2 regions of the Solibacillus sp. FSL H8-0538 genome follow, and region 2 is predicted to be linked to the other one. Evidence: a T-box and tRNA genes for the amino acid it is inferred to sense, from the RefSeq annotation. Region 2 holds a T-box; the other holds one or more tRNA genes.
What was found. The T-box of region 2 lies ahead of leuS (leucine--tRNA ligase). A T-box ahead of a tRNA ligase gene usually reads a tRNA of that ligase, here a tRNA-Leu.

Region 1 (11,147 bases), 2.5 Mb from region 2:
AACCATCGACCTCACGCTTATCAGGCGTGCGCTCTAACCAGCTGAGCTATAGGCCCATTCAAAATGGAGCGGGTGAAGAGAATCGAACTCTCATCATCAGCTTGGAAGGCTGAGGTTTTACCACTAAACTACACCCGCAAATATGGTGGGTCAGGACGGAATCGAACCGCCGACACTTAGAGCTTCAATCTAATGCTCTACCAACTGAGCTACTGACCCACAATTAAAAATGGCGGTCCCGACCGGGATCGAACCGGCGATCTCCTGCGTGACAGGCAGGCATGTTAACCGCTACACCACGGGACCATTTGGTTGCGGGGGCCGGATTTGAACCGACGACCTTCGGGTTATGAGCCCGACGAGCTACCACTGCTCCACCCCGCGAAAATAATATGTAATTTAAGTTTTAAATATACCATTTAACTTGATTAAAAAATGGAGGAGGTAGAGGGATTCGAACCCCCGCGCGGTTTAACCCGCCTGTTAGTTTTCAAGACTAATCCCTTCAGCCGGACTTGGGTATACCTCCGAGACAATATTTAAATGGTGGAGCCTAGCGGGATCGAACCGCTGACCTCCTGCGTGCAAGGCAGGCGCTCTCCCAGCTGAGCTAAGGCCCCAATAATGTAGTGGTCGGAATGACAGGATTCGAACCTACGACCCCTTGGTCCCAAACCAAGTGCTCTACCAAGCTGAGCTACATTCCGTCTATATGGCGCGCCCGGCAGGAGTCGAACCCACAACCTTCTGATCCGTAGTCAGACGCTCTATCCAATTGAGCTACGGGCGCTATAATTTAATGTTGAAAAGTAAAATGGTGCCGAGGGCCGGAATCGAACCGGCACGGTGATCACTCACCGCAGGATTTTAAGTCCTGTGCGTCTGCCAGTTCCGCCACCCCGGCACATGTTGGAGCGGAAGACGAGGTTCGAACTCGCGACCCCCACCTTGGCAAGGTGGTGTTCTACCACTGAACTACTTCCGCATGTGCTTAAGAAATTTTTATTCTGACAATATATGAAATTAAATGGTGCGGGTGAAGGGAGTCGAACCCCCACGCCTTGCGGCGCTAGATCCTAAGTCTAGTGCGTCTGCCAGTTCCGCCACACCCGCAGCAGACAAATATGAAAATGGTGAGCCATGAAGGACTCGAACCTTCGACCCTCTGATTAAAAGTCAGATGCTCTACCAACTGAGCTAATGGCTCTCTAAATGGTGCCGGCGAAAGGAGTCGAACCCTCGACCTACTGATTACAAGTCAGTTGCTCTACCAACTGAGCTACACCGGCATTTAGATGGTGGAGGATGACGGGCTCGAACCGCCGACCCCCTGCTTGTAAGGCAGGTGCTCTCCCAGCTGAGCTAATCCTCCACATAAAAAATAAGCGAAGCGATGTCCTACTCTCACAGGGGGAAGCCCCCAACTACCATCGGCGCTAAAGAGCTTAACTTCCGTGTTCGGTATGGGAACGGGTGTGACCTCTTTGCCATCATCACTTCACTTATTTAGTTGAAAGCTTATTCTTTCAAAACTGGATAAACGGTTCATTGAATGCAATTCATAATGTAATAATGTGGTTAAGTCCTCGATCGATTAGTATTCGTCAGCTCCATGTGTCGCCACACTTCCACCTCGAACCTATCTACCTCATCGTCTTTGAGGGATCTTACTTACTTGCGTAATGGGAAATCTCATCTTGAGGGGGGCTTCATGCTTAGATGCTTTCAGCACTTATCCCGTCCATACATAGCTACCCAGCGATGCCTTTGGCAAGACAACTGGTACACCAGCGGTATGTCCATCCCGGTCCTCTCGTACTAAGGACAGCTCCTCTCAAATTTCCTACGCCCACGACGGATAGGGACCGAACTGTCTCACGACGTTCTGAACCCAGCTCGCGTACCGCTTTAATGGGCGAACAGCCCAACCCTTGGGACCGACTACAGCCCCAGGATGCGATGAGCCGACATCGAGGTGCCAAACCTCCCCGTCGATGTGGACTCTTGGGGGAGATAAGCCTGTTATCCCCGGGGTAGCTTTTATCCGTTGAGCGATGGCCCTTCCATGCGGAACCACCGGATCACTAAGCCCGTCTTTCGACCCTGCTCGACTTGTAGGTCTCGCAGTCAAGCTCCCTTATGCCTTTACACTCTACGAATGATTTCCAACCATTCTGAGGGAACCTTTGGGCGCCTCCGTTACTCTTTAGGAGGCGACCGCCCCAGTCAAACTGTCCGCCTGACACTGTCTCCTACCCCGCTAAGGGGCATGGGTTAGAAGTTCAATACAACCAGGGTAGTATCCCACCGACGCCTCCTCCGAAGCTGGCGCTCCGGGATCTCTGGCTCCTACCTATCCTGTACAAGTTGTACCAAAATTCAATATCAGGCTACAGTAAAGCTCCACGGGGTCTTTCCGTCCTGTCGCGGGTAACCTGCATCTTCACAGGTACTATAATTTCACCGAGTCTCTCGTTGAGACAGTGCCCAGATCGTTACGCCTTTCGTGCGGGTCGGAACTTACCCGACAAGGAATTTCGCTACCTTAGGACCGTTATAGTTACGGCCGCCGTTTACTGGGGCTTCAATTCGCAGCTTCGCTTGCGCTAACCACTCCTCTTAACCTTCCAGCACCGGGCAGGCGTCAGCCCCTATACGTCACCTTACGGTTTTGCAGAGACCTGTGTTTTTGCTAAACAGTCGCCTGGGCCTATTCACTGCGGCTCTCATGCGCTTTAACACGCTCAAGAGCACCCCTTCTCCCGAAGTTACGGGGTCATTTTGCCGAGTTCCTTAACGAGAGTTCTCTCGCACACCTTAGGATTCTCTCCTCGACTACCTGTGTCGGTTTGCGGTACGGGCACCTCTCACCTCGATAGAGGCTTTTCTTGGCAGTGTGAAATCAGGAACTTCGTCCATACGGACTCGCCATCACAGCTCAATGTTAAAGTATGCGGATTTGCCTACATACACACCTTACTGCTTGGACGCGCACAACCAACGGCGCGCTTACCCTATCCTACTGCGTCCCCCCATTTCTCAAACGGTGAGGAGGTGGTACAGGAATATCAACCTGTTGTCCATCGCCTACGCCTATCGGCCTCGGCTTAGGTCCCGACTAACCCTGAGCGGACGAGCCTTCCTCAGGAAACCTTAGTCATACGGTGGACGGGATTCTCACCCGTCTTTCGCTACTCATACCGGCATTCTCACTTCTAAGCGCTCCACCAGTCCTTCCGGTCTGACTTCAGCGCACTTAGAACGCTCTCCTACCACGCATACTCAAAGTATGCATCCACAGCTTCGGTGAATCGTTTAGCCCCGATACATTTTCGGCGCAGCGTCACTCGACCAGTGAGCTATTACGCACTCTTTAAATGATGGCTGCTTCTAAGCCAACATCCTGGTTGTCTAAGCAACGCCACATCCTTTTCCACTTAACGATTACTTTGGGACCTTAGCTGGTGGTCTGGGCTGTTTCCCTTTTGACTACGGATCTTATCACTCGCAGTCTGACTCCCGTGTATAAATATCTGGCATTCGGAGTTTGTCTGAATTCGGTAAAGCGAGATGCCCCCCTAGTCCAAACAGTGCTCTACCTCCAGTATTCTCAATCACGAGGCTAGCCCTAAAGCTATTTCGGAGAGAACCAGCTATCTCCAGGTTCGATTGGAATTTCTCCGCTACCCACACCTCATCCCCGCACTTTTCAACGTGCGTGGGTTCGGGCCTCCAGTAAGTGTTACCTCACCTTCACCCTGGACATGGGTAGATCACCTGGTTTCGGGTCTACGACCACGTACTAATTCGCCCTATTCAGACTCGCTTTCGCTGCGGCTCCGTCTTATCAACTTAACCTCGCACGTAATCGTAACTCGCCGGTTCATTCTACAAAAGGCACGCTATCACCCATTAACGGGCTCTAACTACTTGTAGGCACACGGTTTCAGGATCTATTTCACTCCCCTTCCGGGGTGCTTTTCACCTTTCCCTCACGGTACTGGTTCACTATCGGTCACTAGGTAGTATTTAGCCTTGGGAGATGGTCCTCCCGGATTCCGACGGAATTTCACGTGTTCCGCCGTACTCAGGATACATTCAAGAGGGAATGAACTTTTGACTACAGGGCTATTACCTGCTATGGCAGACCTTTCCAAGTCGCTTCGTCTAGCTCATTCTTTTGTAACTCCGTATAGAATGTCCTACAACCCCAAAGAGCAAGCTCTTTGGTTTGGGCTATTCCCGTTTCGCTCGCCGCTACTCAGGGAATCGAATTTTCTTTCTCTTCCTGCAGGTACTTAGATGTTTCAGTTCCCTGCGTCTGTCCTCATCGCGCTATGTATTCACGCGTAGATACTATGCTATTAAACATAGTGGGTTCCCCCATTCGGAAATCCCCGGATCAAAGCTCACTTACAGCTCCCCGAGGCATATCGGTGTTAGTGCCGTCCTTCATCGACTCCTAGTGCCAAGGCATCCACCGTGCGCCCTTAATAACTTAACCATAAAGATTAGTTACTGCTTACCCGAAGGTAAGACTTAAGAACTTACAGTTTATTACTTGATTTATTTCATTGCTTTCAATGTCGTTTTATCCAGTTTTCAAAGAACAAGTTTTGAAGTATATCATTCATTTAAGAATGAACCTTCAAAACTGAACAGCAAAACGTTAATTGTGATTTCATCCAAGATGAAATCTTCCGTAATTATCCTTAGAAAGGAGGTGATCCAGCCGCACCTTCCGATACGGCTACCTTGTTACGACTTCACCCCAATCATCTATCCCACCTTCGGCGGCTGGCTCCATAAAGGTTACCTCACCGACTTCGGGTGTTACAAACTCTCGTGGTGTGACGGGCGGTGTGTACAAGGCCCGGGAACGTATTCACCGCGGCATGCTGATCCGCGATTACTAGCGATTCCGGCTTCATGTAGGCGAGTTGCAGCCTACAATCCGAACTGAGAACGGTTTTATCGGATTAGCTCCCCCTCGCGGGTTGGCAACCGTTTGTACCGTCCATTGTAGCACGTGTGTAGCCCAGGTCATAAGGGGCATGATGATTTGACGTCATCCCCACCTTCCTCCGGTTTGTCACCGGCAGTCTCCTTAGAGTGCCCAACTAAATGATGGCAACTAAGAATAAGGGTTGCGCTCGTTGCGGGACTTAACCCAACATCTCACGACACGAGCTGACGACAACCATGCACCACCTGTCACCATTGTCCCCGAAGGGAAAACTATGTCTCCATAATGGTCAATGGGATGTCAAGACCTGGTAAGGTTCTTCGCGTTGCTTCGAATTAAACCACATGCTCCACCGCTTGTGCGGGCCCCCGTCAATTCCTTTGAGTTTCAGTCTTGCGACCGTACTCCCCAGGCGGAGTGCTTAATGCGTTAGCTGCAGCACTGAGGGGCGGAAACCCCCCAACACTTAGCACTCATCGTTTACGGCGTGGACTACCAGGGTATCTAATCCTGTTTGCTCCCCACGCTTTCGCGCCTCAGTGTCAGTTACAGACCAGATAGTCGCCTTCGCCACTGGTGTTCCTCCAAATCTCTACGCATTTCACCGCTACACTTGGAATTCCACTATCCTCTTCTGCACTCAAGTTCCCCAGTTTCCAATGACCCTCCACGGTTGAGCCGTGGGCTTTCACATCAGACTTAAGGAACCACCTGCGCGCGCTTTACGCCCAATAATTCCGGACAACGCTTGCCACCTACGTATTACCGCGGCTGCTGGCACGTAGTTAGCCGTGGCTTTCTAATAAGGTACCGTCAAGGTAACGCCAGTTACTACGCTACTTGTTCTTCCCTTACAACAGAGTTTTACGAACCGAAATCCTTCTTCACTCACGCGGCATTGCTCCATCAGGCTTTCGCCCATTGTGGAAGATTCCCTACTGCTGCCTCCCGTAGGAGTCTGGGCCGTGTCTCAGTCCCAGTGTGGCCGATCACCCTCTCAGGTCGGCTACGCATCGTTGCCTTGGTGAGCCGTTACCTCACCAACTAGCTAATGCGCCGCGGGCCCATCCTATAGTGATAGCCGAAACCATCTTTTAACATCTCCTCATGAAAGGAAATGTATTATTCGGTATTAGCCCAGGTTTCCCTGAGTTATCCCAATCTATAGGGTAGGTTACCCACGTGTTACTCACCCGTCCGCCGCTAAATCAGAAGAAGCAAGCTTCTTCATCATTCGCTCGACTTGCATGTATTAGGCATGCCGCCAGCGTTCGTCCTGAGCCAGGATCAAACTCTCCATAAAAGTTAGTTTGAAAGCTCATTTGCTTTGCTAGCGTATCAACTAAAAGTTGATATCTATGTTTTTGTTTCAATCTCCACTGACAGAAGTCAGTGCGTTGAAACGTTGTTTTAATTAACGTTTTGCTTGTTCAGTTTTCAAGGTTCATTATTTCGTTGCCGTTTTAACGACTTTACTAATATAACATTTCCTCTTTCGTTCGTCAACAACTTTTTTGAAAAAGTTTTTCATGACTTTCGAAATCATTATGCATTTCTTAGTTCGTCACATCTTAGCGACATTTAATATAATACCTTATCTTTAAATATAAAGTCAACACTTTTTCTAAACTTTTTTACCCTTAACTAAAGTTACGTTCCCAGCCAATCTTCCAAGTAACGGTCTAGGTGCTTCTTTTAGCAGTAGTTCAAGTCGTTATCGGATAAAAAAAGAACATTCCGTCCCCCCTTCTTTCTCACTTATTAGATGAAGGAATGTATCCTCCTTACTTCATACTCTGCATTTTAATCGAATTAGAAAATGCTAATATGCATGATTCTTTCACCAATAAATAAGTAGAGAATAATAAAATTACTATTCTCTACGAGGCATAAGATCGAGCTATTAAACAATATTACTATTTTAATATCGTTTAACAACTCACTAATACTATATACGAAAAACGAAACACCGGACCGAATCATAAATTATATATCCGAAAATATCTGTACTCGAGCTATATGGGTTCTACTTCTTCTATTAGAATAGTAATTGATTTAGGACGCTTTACACACGAATAAGTAATTCATCATCGGGCTATACGTGTTAAGGAATTTGTCATTGGGAAAGAGAACAGAAAGTAATTCAAAGGTTTAACCGTAGCACTTTTAAGCTTTTTCAACTGCGGAATTCAATGAACATCAACTATAAGTATTCACAAACCTAATTTTATCTAGCCTATTCGCTGACTTATAATTACGTTTTTTATAATAAATGAAGATAAATATTAGTACTTCCTAATTTGCTAGCAACAAACAGCTCCTACTATAAAATGCTCCATGGTTGAGGTTAAATTGACTTTCCCAATTGAGCCTTAAATTTTGTGTATTAAATGAAGCAATTGTTTGAGCTTGGATACTTCAAACCCACTTTTCACTCAAAACGCCTAATCAGATCCTCAATTCCCTCACCCTTCGCGAGCTCATTTAGCCAACGTTCAGGGATGCTATTGTACCCGTACATGATGCCCGCAAGTCCACCAATCAGTGCGCCAATCGTATCAGTGTCATTACCTAGATGAATCCCCTTCAATACGGCTTCCTCGTAAGACTTTGTATGAAGTAAGCTCCAATAAACCGCTTCAATTGTATCAATTACATAACCAGAACTATGAATACTTTCACGGGAAGTATTCTGTAAGTTTGCAAAGCGAAAAAAATGTTTTCCCTCTTTCGGATAAGCCAGTAATTTCTGTTGAAGCATGGCGTTTGCCCGATTAAACGCTACGATAAAACCATCACCTTCCAGTAGCCCGCGTGCAACATAGATATAATGTGCACAGGCTAGTGTTGAACGAATATGGCCATGTGTAAGAGTGGCATACGACTTCACAAAATCAAATAAATCATCCCCTACTAGACCTCGTTTTTTCACTTCAAAAGCAAGTGGTAAAATACGCATAAGTGCCCCGTTGCCATTGCTTTGTTCAATGTCACATGCTTTTTCTAAATAGCCGTAAAATTCCCAGCGCTGAATGACTTCAGAAATGGTGATTCCAATATCAAAGGTTGGCTCATTATCATGGGTCCAGTAACCACGGTATCTCCAGTCGCAAAACTTTTCCTTTAAAGCGTCCAAATCCGACTGCTCCACAAAATGCTCCATCGTACAAAACATCATCGCTGAATCATCCGACCAGCTCCCCGCAGGCACATTCCAGCTCCTGTAGCCGACCATTTCTGTAATTTGAAATGTATCCCGCTCCTCAAATTCCACTGGCACACCTAGTGCATCCCCTACACAAAACCCAAAAATTGCTGCTCGTAATTGATCCACCTAAATAAACCACCTTTTCCTTTTATTGTACAACAAATATATTTTAGATTTGAGACATTTCTATGAAGCCCCCAACTTGCACTTATAAATGATATACTTGTCACAAATATCATACATAGGCAATAAAGGAGAAGTAAAAAGTGACTAGTAGTACATATGCAGCAACAGCATTTGCCGAGCACATCGGGGTTAGTAAGACATCTGTAAATCATTATGTATCGATCTTAGAGGAGCAAGGGTATAAAGTTTCACGTAATGCCCGTCAGCACCGCGAGTTTACAGACAAAGATATCGAAATTGTAAAGGCATTAATTACCTTAAATAAAAAGCGTGGCATAAAACTAAAAGAAGCGGCGCAGCTTGTCATGGCACCCGGCTTTGAAGTGGACACTGTGGCGAATCAATTTGATCCATTAACGCCACAGATCATTGACCCAACGAAATACGATGATTTAGCCCGTTCCATGGAATTACTCGCAACGCATGTGTATGGGATTGAACAGCAAAACGCCCAATTAATTGAACTTATCCAAGCACAGCGTACGCAAAATGATTTACTAATGGATCAAAACAATACGTTAAAACAAGAGCTTGGTTCAATGATGAATCATTTGCTCCAAAAAGCAAATGAACCGGCTGCGCTTCCAACACGCCAGCTTGACCGTGTGGAGCAACAAAATAGTGCCATCATGAATGCACTAAATCGCATAAATACGCAACAGCATGAACAACAACTGAACGACTACGAAGCACAAAAGAAAGAAAAACAAACAGGTTTATTTGCAAAATTGTTGAAGAAATAAAAAAAGATTACCCTAAATAACTTAGGGTAATCTTTTTTCCATTAAATTCTACTGCAATAATTGCGTTCCTTCTTGTAAACCCTTTTACTTTCTAAATAAATTGAAAAGTTAATATTTACAATCCCTATAAATTTTGCTTATATTTAGACTAGTAAATATTTGGAAGGAATGAACAACTTGAATTTTAAACAGTTAGGTAAATTTTTAGCAGTAGGTTTTGCATCCGTTACTATTTTAGCAGCATGTGGCAACACAGAAGATATCGACACAACTAGCAGCAGTAAAGATGTTGCGGCAAATGAGAATGAGACAGCTAACGCCGAATCAACAGAAGTGGCATCAGTAAAAGTAGCATTTGCTCAAGCAGCAAAACCAATAACGTATGTAGATGAAAACGGCAATGCAACAGGCTATGACGTGGAAGTGATGAAATTAGTCGATGAAAAATTAGAGGACTATGAATTTGAATATATCCCAACAACAGACGATGATTTATTTATTGGCGTAGAGCAAGGAAAGTATGATGTTGGAGTTAAAAACGCCTTCTTCACAGAAGAACGCACAAAAAAATTTTTATTCCCTGAAGAATTTATCGGTTTAAGTAGCGCGGGTCTTTTATTAAAATCCGACAAAACAGATATCAATAATTTAAGTGATTTTGCTTCTAAAAAGCTTTCTCTAGCACCAATTGCAGCAAGCAGTGCACAATATACAATCATCGAAGAATATAATACAGCGAATCCTAACAACCAAGTAAATTTAGTTGCAGGTGATGAGTTTAACGTGGATATCGTCCAATGGGTAAACGAGGGACGTGTAGATGGTGGAATTACAATTGAAGCGATCTTTTCATCTCAAGTAACAGACGAAGATGGTCCTTATCATAGTTTAATTAATGACGTAGTATATAAAGAATTCGCCGTGATTAAAACATGGCCGCTATTTAATAAACAACAAAAAGAATTTGCTGCTGCCTATGACGAAGCTATCGCAGAGTTAAAGGAAACAGATGCACTAAGAAAATTAGCCGAAGAGTTTTACGGAAAAGATTTATTCCAATTGCTAGACCAAGCAAATCGTTAAATAATAAGGCCCCAAGCTGTTACGAAAACAACTTGAGGCTTATTTTTATTTCTTGCGATACGTCACAATGAAGTCATCACCAGCTGACTTCATTTCTATGCCCACAAAGCCTGCTTTTAATAATTGCTGTTGCCCTTCTGTATCACCCATCGAAATGTCCACAGTCTCTTCGCCGCACACAACTGCTTCATTTAAATATTTCACAAAGACGTAGCGTAATTTCCCACCGTATTTGTATTTAAGCGCGGCAACATGCATGCCTTGTAAAAATTTATCTTTTAAGCTTGCGATATTATACGGCATCACCGTCGCGCATATAATCGGGTGTTTAGACGAATCTACTTGCGCCATCACGATTTCTGCCATTAAGCGCTGCAGACCGTAACCACGGAAATCTGGATGTACATTTGAGATTTCCTGGTATAAAACTTGGCGTAAATCCGCTTCTGTCGTTAACCCGATATCATAACCAAGGTGTTCTGCATCAAGCTCCGGTTCTAACAGTGCGCGGAAGGCAATTAATTTGTCCCCCACAAAGATCCCTATCATTAGTCCGTTGCCTTGTAAAATAAATAATAGCTCCTCTTCGTCTAAAGGCTGGAGAATAGCTTTATCCGGTAACGCCTCTACTACTTCCTGCTGTAAGGTCATTAATTCCGGCACATGGCTTGTATCCAGTACATATACTTCATACTGCTGCTCACCTAAAGATCCTGTTGCAATCATTTAGTTCACCACACACTTAATTGTTGTTAATTCTGCTAAAACAACTTCGTCTACATCGACGCCCAAGCCTGGTTTTTCAGTTAATTCGATAAACGGCACGTCATAGTGTAGATTGCCGATATCTTTTGAAAACTTTAGCGGGCCTGTTAACTCGACACTAGTAAATACTTTTTTCGAAAAAGCAACGTGGAAGCCTGCCGCTGAACCAACTGAAGATTCAACCATTGAGCCGATT
Region 2 (11,147 bases):
AGTTCAAGTAAAGACTGCGCATATTGCAGTACACGCTGTAGCTTCATTAGTCGTTCACTTCCACTTTATAATGTTTGCCTTGCCAAGAATTACGGCGCTCTAGCTCCGCATCAATACCGTTTAATACTTCCCATTTATTTACACTCCACATGGGACCAATCATTAAGTCAATCGGGCCATCACCAGTTATACGGTGGACGACCATTTCCGGGGGAATAATTTCGAGTTGATCCGCCACTAAATTCACATAGGCATCTTTGTCCATAAATTGGAGCATCCCTTTTTCGTATTGCTTTACAAGAGGTGTGCCTTTTAATAAGTGGAGTAAGTGAATTTTAATGCCTTGTACGTCGAGTTTTGCCACTTCACGCGCTGTTTCCATCATCATATCGTAATCTTCTAAAGGAAGACCGTTAATAATATGTGTACATACGCGAATGCCATGCTTACGCAGTTTTTCAACACCTTCTACATAGGTTGTATAGTCATGCGCACGATTAATCAAATTCGCTGTTTTTTCGTGCACTGTTTGTAGTCCTAGTTCTACCCATAGATACGTGCGTTCGTGTAGCTCAGCTAAATATTCAACAACATCATCCGGTAGGCAGTCCGGTCGTGTCGCAATACTGATGCCCATAACACCTTCACATGCGAGTGCTGCTTCGAACTTTTCTTTTAATACTTCAAGAGGGGCATGTGTATTTGTGTACGCCTGGAAGTAGGCCATTGTCATGCCATCTTTCCATTTATGCTCCATCTTCTCTTTGATTTGTGCAAATTGTACATCGATGGGATCAACGCGGTTTCCAGCGAAGTCACCTGAGCCGGCTGCACTACAAAACGTACAGCCGCCAAATGCTACTGTACCGTCACGGTTGGGGCAGTCAAAGCCAGCATCAAGGGCCACTTTATAAACCTTCTTACCAAATTCATTACGTAAATAGCGATTCCATGTATAATAGCGCTTTCCATCTGATGGGAAAGGAAATTGTTGTTCTGTCATTTTTTCGTTTCACTCCTCTAACAATTCATTTTAACATGACGTTTGCGCCACGTCATTTTGAAGTTATTTTATCGCAATAATTAGATAGTAATTGAATGGAAATAATGCTTGAATCCTAGTTAAAAACATCTTACTATGAGATATTCTAATTATTGTGGAGGAAGAGTTATGCCTAAAAGCGTATGTTCGCAATCATCCCAACCTTACTTTATGATCGTCCATTAAAACAGGAAAATAAAAATATTACGTAGTTATAGTTCTTTATTTCACCTACTTCATTTAAAATAGATACATAAAGTAGAAAAAAGTGTTTTTAACGACAAGGGGTGGTTGTGTGAAAACGATTTTTAATACATCAATGGAGGCAGTATCTCAAATCAAAGACGGTGCAACGATTATGGTCGGGGGCTTCGGATTATGCGGAATTCCCGAGCAGTCGATTTTGGCACTTGTTGAAAGCGGTGTAAAGGAATTAACGATCATTTCGAATAATTGTGGTGTGGATGACTGGGGGCTTGGGCTATTACTGAAAGGAAAGCAAATTAAAAAAATGATTGCTTCTTACGTCGGTGAAAATAAAGAATTTGAACGACAAACATTAGCTGGTGAAATTGAAGTCGAGCTTCTTCCACAAGGAACGCTTGCAGAAAAAATTCGTGCGGGAGGAGCAGGGATTCCAGCATTTTACACACCTGCTGGAATAGGGACACCTATTGCAGAAGGTAAAGAAGTGCGTTCTTTCCACGGCAAAGAATACTTACTGGAGGAAGCGTTAACTGCAGACTTTTCTCTAATCCGTGCGCATATTGCAGATACGTATGGCAATCTACTATTTAATAAAACAGCACAAAACTTTAATTCGATTATGGCAGCGGCAGGTAGGGTGACCATTGCAGAGGTAGAACAGCTTGTTAGAGTAGGTGATCTTAATCCAAATACCATTCATACACCGGGTATTTATGTACAGGGACTACTCGTTGCGACGCAGGAAAAACGGATTGAACGCCGTACAGTAAGGGAGGCGTTGTAAATGGATGTGCGTGAAAAAATTGCAAGACGTGCTGCGAAGGAAATTCAGAACGGCAATTATGTCAATCTAGGCATCGGCATTCCGACGCTTGTGGCGAATTATATTGGCGATAAGCAAGTAGTACTGCAATCTGAAAATGGGTTACTAGGCATTGGACCGTATCCAACTGAAGCTGAAATTGACCCAGATTTGATTAATGCTAGTAAGGAAATTGTGACGACAATTCCAGGCGCTGCGTTATTCTCGAGTGCGGAGTCGTTTGCGATGATTCGCGGTGGACATATTGATATAGCGATTCTTGGCGGTATGGAAGTGTCTGAAAAAGGTGACCTTGCGAACTGGACGATTCCCGGGAAAATGATAAAAGGGATGGGCGGTGCAATGGATTTAGTGCATGGTGCGAAAAAAGTCATTGTCATTATGGAGCACACAGCAAAGGACGGCTCGCCAAAAATTAAACGCGAATGTACACTGCCACTCACGGGTAAGCAGGTAGTACATACGATTATTACCGAGCGCGCGTTCATTGAGGTAACATCTGGTGGACTTGTATTAAAAGAAGTGTTTGATGGTTACACTCTTGATGAGGTTATTTCAGCAATTGATGCAAAGGTAGATTGTAGTCAAGTAGTGGAAGCAATCATCATTGAATAACACTTGTACTTTTTGTAAGTATCTATTAAAATGAATGAAATAATATTAACGACTGTGATGAGGAATAGTAGAGGGGCTCACTTTTTAGAGAGCTAGCGGATGGTGCAAGCTAGTAAGTGTCAAATCGAACTCGCCTTGGAGTTAGCTTTAGTGAATGAAGTAGCTAAAAGCCGTGTTTTCGCGATAAGAAATTAAGCTGAGTGCAGTGTCACTAATGTGGGTGGTACCGCGGGAGTCTAAAAATATCTCTCGTCCCTTCTTTTATAGAATGGGGCGGGTTTTTTTATTTTTTAAATATTTTGTCAATTCAGCTAATATGAATGGAAACGTACCGCAAGCTAATGATAAACAATCGTTTTAACGAGACTAGAGGAGGAAATACCCATGAGTTTTAATCATCAACAAGTTGAGAAAAAATGGCAGCAGTATTGGGCTGACAACAAAACATTTAAAACTGAAAATGACACATCAAAACCAAAGTTCTATGCCTTAGATATGTTCCCTTATCCATCAGGAGCTGGACTACACGTAGGTCACCCAGAAGGCTATACAGCGACAGATATCCTATCGCGCTTCAAACGTATGCAAGGCTATAACGTGCTTCATCCAATGGGGTGGGATGCATTTGGTCTTCCAGCAGAGCAGTATGCACTTGATACAGGAAATGACCCAGCTGAATTTACAGCGAAAAACATCGCAACATTTAAGCGTCAAATTCAAGAACTAGGTTTCTCCTATGACTGGGACCGCGAAATTAACACGACAGATCCTGAGTACTACAAATGGACACAGTGGATTTTCGTTCAGTTATTCAATAAGGGCTTAGCTTATGTTGACGAAATTCCTGTAAACTGGTGCCCAGCACTTGGAACGGTTCTTGCCAACGAAGAAGTGATTGATGGTGTTTCTGAGCGCGGAGGTCACCCAGTAGAGCGTCGTCCAATGAAACAATGGATGCTTGCCATTACAAAATACGCGGACCGTTTAATTGACGATCTTGAAGAAGTTGACTGGCCAGAATCAATTAAAGATATGCAACGCAACTGGATCGGCCGTTCTGAAGGTGCGGATGTAACATTCGCAATCGACGGGACCGAGCATACATTTAAAGTATTCACAACACGTCCAGATACATTATTCGGTGCAACTTACGCAGTACTTGCCCCAGAACATAAGCTAGTAGCAGAAATTACTGCACCTGAACAAAAAGTAGCAGTAGAAGCTTATCTGGATAAAGTAAAGCTGAAATCTGACCTTGAGCGTACAGATTTAGCAAAAGAAAAAACAGGTGTGTTCACTGGTGCGTATGCAGTTAACCCAATTAACGGCGAAAAAATGCCGATTTGGATCGCTGACTATGTACTTGCTACATACGGTACAGGTGCAATTATGGCCGTTCCTGCACATGATGAGCGTGACTATGAGTTCGCGAAAGAATTCGGCTTAGAAATTAAAGCTGTTCTTGAAGGTGGCAACATCGAAGAAGAGGCTTTCACTGGTGACGGTGCACATATTAACTCTGATTTCCTTAACGGTTTAAACAAAGTGGACGGTATTGAAAAAGCAATCGCATGGCTTGAAGAAAACGGTGTGGGTGAAAAGAAGATTTCTTTCCGCCTACGTGACTGGTTATTCTCTCGTCAACGTTACTGGGGCGAGCCAATTCCTGTTATTCACTGGGAAGATGGGACAATGACAACTGTTCCAGAAGAAGAGTTGCCATTAATTTTACCGAAAACAGATAATATCCGCCCTTCAGGTACAGGTGAATCACCACTGGCAAACATTGCAGAGTGGGTAAATGTTGTAGATCCTGTAACAGGTAAAAAAGGTCGCCGTGAAACAAACACAATGCCGCAGTGGGCTGGTTCAAGCTGGTACTTCCTACGTTATATTGATCCAACAAACACGGAAGCAATCGCTGACCCAGAGTTACTAAAACGCTGGTTACCAGTGGATATTTATATTGGTGGGGCAGAGCATGCGGTACTGCACTTACTATACGCGCGTTTCTGGCATAAAGTGCTGTACGATCTAGGTGTTGTACACACGAAAGAGCCATTCCAAAAATTATTCAACCAAGGGATGATTCTTGGTGAAGGTAATGAAAAAATGTCGAAATCTAAAGGGAATGTTGTAAATCCTGATGAAATCGTTGAATCGCATGGTGCCGATACACTTCGTCTATACGAAATGTTCATGGGCCCACTAGAAGCGTCTGTTGCTTGGTCTACAAATGGTCTTGACGGCGCGCGTCGTTTCCTAGACCGCATCTGGCGTCTATTCACGACAGATGAAGGCAAGCTAGCAGCGAAAATTCAACCGTCTGAAGACAACTCACTTGAAAAAATCTATCACCAAACAGTAAAAAAAGTGACAGACGATTACGAAGGTATCCGTTTCAACACGGCTATTTCACAAATGATGGTATTCATTAATGAGTGCTATAAAGCAGACGTAATACCGACTCAGTATGCTGAAGGTTTCGTGAAAATGCTAGCACCTCTTGCACCACATGTTGCAGAAGAGCTATGGACAATCCTTGGCAATGAAGCGGGTATTTCGTATGTAGATTGGCCAACATATGATGAGTCAAAGCTTGTTGATGACGAAATCGAAGTAGTTGTACAAGTATTAGGTAAGGTTCGTGCGAAAGTGAAAGTTGCGAAAGATATTTCGAAAGAGGATTTAGAAGCAACAGCACTTGCGGATGAAAAAGTACAAGAATTTATTGCAGAAAAACAAATTGTGAAAGTTATTGTTATTCCAGGCAAACTTGTAAACATCGTTGTAAAATAATTTATATTCGGAGATTCGTCTTTCGCGGACGAATCTCTTTTTTGGTGGATAATAAAGTATAACTTTTCCATCCACATAAGAAAGGGCATCCTATCACCTTATTTAGCGTTGAGATGTGCCTTTCTAATCGCTTAATTGACATGGAAATGCGATAATAGAATGACTAAGAAAAAGTTAGGATGAAGATATGAGACAGTTAGTTGAATTACAAGTAAAATCTACGTCTATTAAAGATTTAACAAATGGCTATCCGCTAATTTTAAAAGATGCTATTGAAACAACAGAAGTAACGATTGCTGAAGGTAGCTTAGTACACCTTGTCGATAGCAAGGGCGGCTATATTGCTACAGGCTATTACGGTGAGCAAAACAAAGGAATCGGCTGGATTTTAACACGCAAGGAAAAAGAAAAAATCGACGTGAAATTTTTTGTGAAAAAAATTCGTGAAGCGGCTGAAAAACGTGCAGACTTTTTCGCATCTGAAGATACAACGGCATTCCGCGTATTTAACGGTGAGGGCGACGGTATAGGCGGTTTAACAATAGATTTTTTTAACGGCTTCTACATGGTGAGCTGGTATAGTGAAGGTATTTATTCATTCCGTAATGATGTCTATGCAGCATTAAAAGAAGTAGTGAATGCACGCGGCGTATACGAAAAATTACGTTTTAATACGAATGGTCAGTACGTAGAGCAAGATGATTATGTAAGCGGTGAAAAGGGCGAGTTTCCATTAATCGTCATGGAAAACGGCATGCATTTTGCAGTAGACTTAAACGATGGTGCCATGACAGGGATTTTCCTTGATCAGCGTAACGTACGTAAAGCACTGCGCGACACGTATGCTGATGGTAAAACGGTATTAAATACATTCTCTTACACAGGTGCCTTTTCAGTAGCGGCAGCTCTAGGCGGCTCAACTGGAACAACAAGTGTAGACCTTGCCAAACGTAGCTTATCAAAAACAATTGAGCAGTTTGCAGTGAACGGGATTGATTACGAATCACAAGACATCAAAGTCATGAATGTATTTGATTACTTTAGCTATGCAGCGCGTAACAATCTTAAATTTGACGTAGTTGTCCTAGATCCACCAAGCTTTGCACGTACGAAAAAAATGACATTTAGTACAGCAAAGGATTATCCGAAGCTACTAAAGGATGCGCTTGCGATTACAGCAGACAACGGTGTGATTATTGCGTCAACAAATAATGCAAGCTTCAATATGAAGAAGTTTAAAACGTTTATTGATAAAGCATTTACAGATACAAACACACGCTACAAAATTTTAGAACAGCACCAACTACCGGAAGATTTTGCGGTGCCACATAATTTCCCTGAATTTAACTATTTAAAAGTCGTTATTATTCAAGTAATAAACTAAAGGATGCGATTTTATGAAATACAATAAAACAATTATGCTGAAGCTAATTAACGAAAACCGTGAGCTTCACGATGAATTAAAAAAATTAAAGACAGAAATGGGTCTGGAAAAGAACTTAGCTGTTAAGGCACTTTACCACTCTGCCGTAGCAGGTGAAGGCCCGTACATGAAGGACTATCAAGAGTTAGATCGATTATATTAAAAGATCAGGCTGTGCGAATTTGTAGCACAGCCTATTTTTTCGGAAAAAACTTGTTGACATTAAAACGTTGTATTAATATTATGTATATAAGAATACTAAGAATTATTGCTGACTAGACAACTAGAGGCCGCCAGTTCCGAATCCGGGAGCTTGCGGCCTTTTTTGATTAATTTAGCTAAATATCCATCTATAAAAGTCGTGTTTAAGCATGTTAGAGTGCTAATAAATAAATTTTCTACAAGGTTATATTTTAAAATCCTTATAAAACATAGTTGACTAATTGGGATTAACCGCTTATTATAGTTTTAATATTTGGATTTGTTAAAAAATAGGAAAATGCTAAAACGTAATTGCTGACTATAACAAATAGAGGCAGTTTTAATCTTATTTATAGGGTTAAAATTGTCTTTTTTAGTAGATAAGTAAGGACATCATCTCACTCGATATTGGATGAGATGTGTCTTTCAAATTAAATAAGCGATAGGCATGGAGAAGTTTTTTTATAAATGGAGGTATTCTAATGGGGAAAGTATACATAGTCGGCGCAGGGCCTGGAGATCCGAATTTAATTACTTTAAAAGGACTGAAATGTATTCAAGAAGCAGATGTTATTTTGTATGACCGGTTAGTGAATAAGGAGCTACTAGAATATGCTAAGCCTGACGCTGAGCTAATTTTTGTCGGCAAGCTACCAAATTATCACGGCGTTATTCAAGACCGTATTCACCAGCTACTTGTCTTACATGGCCGTCAAGGAAAGGTAGTGACGCGGTTAAAGGGGGGTGACCCATTTGTGTTTGGTCGAGGTGCAGAAGAAGCGGAAGTGTTAGCAGAGGCAAAGATTCCGTTTGAAATTGTTCCAGGTATTACATCCGGAATTGCCGCACCTGCTTATGCAGGAATTCCTGTCACGCACCGCGATCATGCATCCAGCTTTGCCATTGTGACGGGACATATGCGAGAGGGGAAAGATGATTCTATTAAGTGGGATGCGCTTGCGAACGGCATTGATACACTTGCGATTTATATGGGAGTTGGCAATTTACCATATATTTGCGCGCAGCTGACTAACCATGGCCGTGACAAATCGACTCCAGTTGCCCTTATACATTGGGGAACAACAGCCGCACAGCAAACAGTGACCGGTACGCTCGAAACGATTGTACAAATTGTGAAAAACGAGAAAATTCAAAACCCGAGCATGATTGTCGTTGGAGAAGTGGTCAAAGTACGAGATAAAATTCAGTGGTTTGAGAAACAAAGCTATTTCAATCAGCTAGCGCAGGAAGTATCCGTATAAGAGGTGAAGTGATGATAGCAGTACTCTATATTGCCCATGGTAGTCGCGTAAAAAAAGGTGTGGAGGAAGCCAAACAATTTTTACAGCAAACGATCGCTCAAGTTGATGTGCCGATTCAAGAAATCAGTTTTTTAGAGCTAGCGGAGCCAACGATTTTGCAGGGCATTGAAAAATGTGTTGCGCGGGGTGCCAAAAAAATTGCTGTTTCACCAATTTTATTATTAACAGCAAATCATCTCAATCAGGATATACCGAAAGAGATTGCTATAGCCCAAAAACAATTTCCGCATATCGAAATAACAGTTGGGAAAGCATTCGGTATTGACGATCGAATCGTGGAAAGCTTATATGAACGGTTGCAGCAAACGAATCAATCTTTTTCAAATTCGAAAGTGCTGCTAATCGGACGAGGCAGTAGCGATTTGGCTGTACAGCGGGATTTAACTACAATAGCGCACTGTTTGAAAAAGCGCGCAAATTTAAAGCAAGTGGATACGTGCTTTCTGTACGGGGCCGGGGCTTCATTTGAAGAAACCATTCAAGCACTTCAAAAGCAGGAGCAAGAGCCTATTTTTATTATTCCGTACTTATTATTCACAGGGTTGTTAAAGGCAAGTATTGAAAAGAAGATTGCAGCGATCCAAAAGGACAATGAAGCCATTGTATTATGTGAATGTTTAGGTTATGACCTAAACGTTCAGCGTGTGTTAATCGAGCGCGTATACGAAACGATTGCATAAAGGGGGATGAATGAGATGGAGAATCGAAAGCAAAATGTTGAAGTAACAATTGAAAACATAAAAAAGATGGTTAATTCAATGCAATATGGTTCAATTACACTGGTCATTCAAGATAACTATGTCGTGCAAATCGAGAAAAATGAAAAAATTCGTCTTAAATAATTGAGTGAGGTGTAGAACGTTGAAGTTACAAGTCATCAACAGTCCATTTAATGAAGAACAGGTAAAGCTCCTAAATGAATTATTACCGAGATTAACAGAACAGCAAAAAATATGGTTAAACGGTTATTTAAGCGCACCGTTTATTTTAGAAGAAGTCGTTCAAGAAGAAACAACTGTTACCGTGCCAACAAAGGAAATTACGGTATTATTCGGTTCACAAACAGGCAATAGTCAACATCTAGCTGAGAAATTTGCAGCGAGTGTTGCATCGGAGCAGACCAATGTAACGGTTTCATCAATGGCAAGTTTTAAAGTGCCAAACTTAAAGAAACTAGATCATTTATTTATTATCGTCAGCACACATGGTGAAGGGGAGCCACCTGATAACGGAATTAGCTTCTATGAATATTTATATAGTAAACGAGCGCCGAAGCTTGACCATGTAAAATATTCGGTACTCGCTTTAGGTGATAGCTCATATGAATTTTTCTGTAAAACAGGTCAAGATTTTGATGAGCGCTTAGCAGAACTTGGCGCGACACGGATCGTTCCACGCGTAGACTGCGATGTTGATTTTGATGCGGATGCACAAAAATGGTTCGAAGCTGTCCAGCAGGTGATTCAAACAACGTCATCTACAGCACCAAAAGAGGAACTTCTGGTAGAAGGGAGTGCGAGTACGTATTCAAGAAAGAACCCATTCCATGCAGAAGTGCTAGAAAAAATAAATTTAAATGGCCGTGGTTCGAATAAAGAAACAAATCATTTAGAGCTGTCTTTAGAAGGCTCAGGACTGACATTTGAACCGGGAGATAGTTTAGCTATTTATCCAGAAAATGATGAAAAGCTTGTGGAGTTGCTGTTAACGGCATTGCAGTTTGACGGTGGAACGGCTGTGGAATTAGATGGTCAGTCAATTTCATTACAGCAAGCACTGCACAAAAAGCTGGATATTACAGCCTTATCAAAATCATTGTTAGCAAAACTATCTGAATATACAAATAATGATGAGTTGAAAACATTACTAGAAAATCGTGAACAGCTAAAAGCGTATATATATGGCCGAGATTTAGTCGATGTTGTGGAAGATTTCGGCCCATGGTCATGGAATACGCAGCAGTTAATTGACTCGTTACGGAAAATTCCGGCACGCTTATATTCAATTTCAAGCAGCTTACGTACATACCCAGAAGAGGTGCATGTAACGATTGGTACGGTTGCTTATGAAGCGCATGGTCGTGCTAGAGAGGGCGTGGCATCTGGCGCAATCTCATCTCGAGTAAACATTGGCGATAAACTAGCTGTTTACGTACAGTCAAATCCGAACTTCAAGCTACCACAAGATGATGCAACGCCAATTATTTTAATTTGTGCAGGTACTGGTGTAGCACCGTTCCGTTCGTTCTTACAGGAGCGTGAGGAGCGCGGAGCTGAAGGTAAGTCTTGGTTGTTCTTTGGCGATCAGCATTTCGTGACGGACTTCTTATATCAGGTTGAATGGCAAAACTGGTTAAAAGACGGCGTACTAACGAATTTAAATTTAGCATTTTCTCGTGATACTGCGGAAAAAGTTTATGTACAACATCGTCTACAACAAAATGCAGCAGAGCTATATGACTGGATTCAACAAGGCGCTGTTATTTATGTATGTGGCGATGAAAAAACGATGGGCACAGATGTTCATGAAACGCTCATTACAATTATTGAACAGCAAGGGAAGCAATCACGTGAGGAAGCAGTTACCTTCGTGAAACAATTACAACAACAAAAACGCTACCAACGCGATGTGTACTAAAAGGGGAGAAAACGGATGACGAAAATTGTATTACCACCACAACCAGGTCCATTTAGCGATGTGGAACGAATTAAAGAA

Region 1: it encodes a tRNA-Leu, which carries the amino acid that the T-box ahead of leuS (leucine--tRNA ligase) is inferred to sense. The anticodon was not compared.

What each region holds. Positions count from the first base shown of each region.
Region 1 covers NZ_JBBOPI010000001.1:303,877-315,023, reverse strand. Annotated here, with positions in the region: tRNA gene MHH87_RS01495 (tRNA-Ile) at 1-56, opposite strand, end outside; tRNA gene MHH87_RS01490 (tRNA-Gly) at 65-138, opposite strand; tRNA gene MHH87_RS01485 (tRNA-Phe) at 144-219, opposite strand; tRNA gene MHH87_RS01480 (tRNA-Asp) at 231-306, opposite strand; tRNA gene MHH87_RS01475 (tRNA-Met) at 310-384, opposite strand; tRNA gene MHH87_RS01470 (tRNA-Ser) at 437-529, opposite strand; tRNA gene MHH87_RS01465 (tRNA-Ala) at 545-620, opposite strand; tRNA gene MHH87_RS01460 (tRNA-Pro) at 631-707, opposite strand; tRNA gene MHH87_RS01455 (tRNA-Arg) at 714-790, opposite strand; tRNA gene MHH87_RS01450 (tRNA-Leu) at 816-904, opposite strand; tRNA gene MHH87_RS01445 (tRNA-Gly) at 911-985, opposite strand; tRNA gene MHH87_RS01440 (tRNA-Leu) at 1,029-1,113, opposite strand; tRNA gene MHH87_RS01435 (tRNA-Lys) at 1,132-1,207, opposite strand; tRNA gene MHH87_RS01430 (tRNA-Thr) at 1,214-1,289, opposite strand; tRNA gene MHH87_RS01425 (tRNA-Val) at 1,297-1,372, opposite strand; rRNA gene rrf (5S ribosomal RNA) at 1,386-1,501, opposite strand; rRNA gene MHH87_RS01415 (23S ribosomal RNA) at 1,575-4,504, opposite strand; rRNA gene MHH87_RS01410 (16S ribosomal RNA) at 4,717-6,269, opposite strand; gene MHH87_RS01405 (ADP-ribosylglycohydrolase family protein) at 7,398-8,300, opposite strand; gene MHH87_RS01400 (MerR family transcriptional regulator) at 8,441-9,103, shown strand; gene MHH87_RS01395 (transporter substrate-binding domain-containing protein) at 9,281-10,186, shown strand; gene MHH87_RS01390 (GNAT family N-acetyltransferase) at 10,232-10,912, opposite strand; gene MHH87_RS01385 (mandelate racemase/muconate lactonizing enzyme family protein) at 10,913-11,147, opposite strand, start outside.
Region 2 covers NZ_JBBOPI010000001.1:2,797,383-2,808,529, reverse strand. Annotated here, with positions in the region: gene MHH87_RS13260 (class I SAM-dependent methyltransferase) at 1-47, opposite strand, end outside; gene MHH87_RS13255 (TIGR01212 family radical SAM protein) at 47-1,003, opposite strand; gene MHH87_RS13250 (CoA transferase subunit A) at 1,338-2,033, shown strand; gene MHH87_RS13245 (3-oxoacid CoA-transferase subunit B) at 2,034-2,687, shown strand; T-box leader at 2,733-2,947, shown strand; gene leuS (leucine--tRNA ligase) at 3,072-5,486, shown strand; gene MHH87_RS13235 (class I SAM-dependent rRNA methyltransferase) at 5,674-6,870, shown strand; gene MHH87_RS13230 (hypothetical protein) at 6,884-7,072, shown strand; gene cobA (uroporphyrinogen-III C-methyltransferase) at 7,593-8,372, shown strand; gene MHH87_RS13220 (sirohydrochlorin chelatase) at 8,384-9,112, shown strand; gene MHH87_RS13215 (YezD family protein) at 9,128-9,274, shown strand; gene MHH87_RS13210 (assimilatory sulfite reductase (NADPH) flavoprotein subunit) at 9,294-11,069, shown strand; gene cysI (assimilatory sulfite reductase (NADPH) hemoprotein subunit) at 11,085-11,147, shown strand, end outside.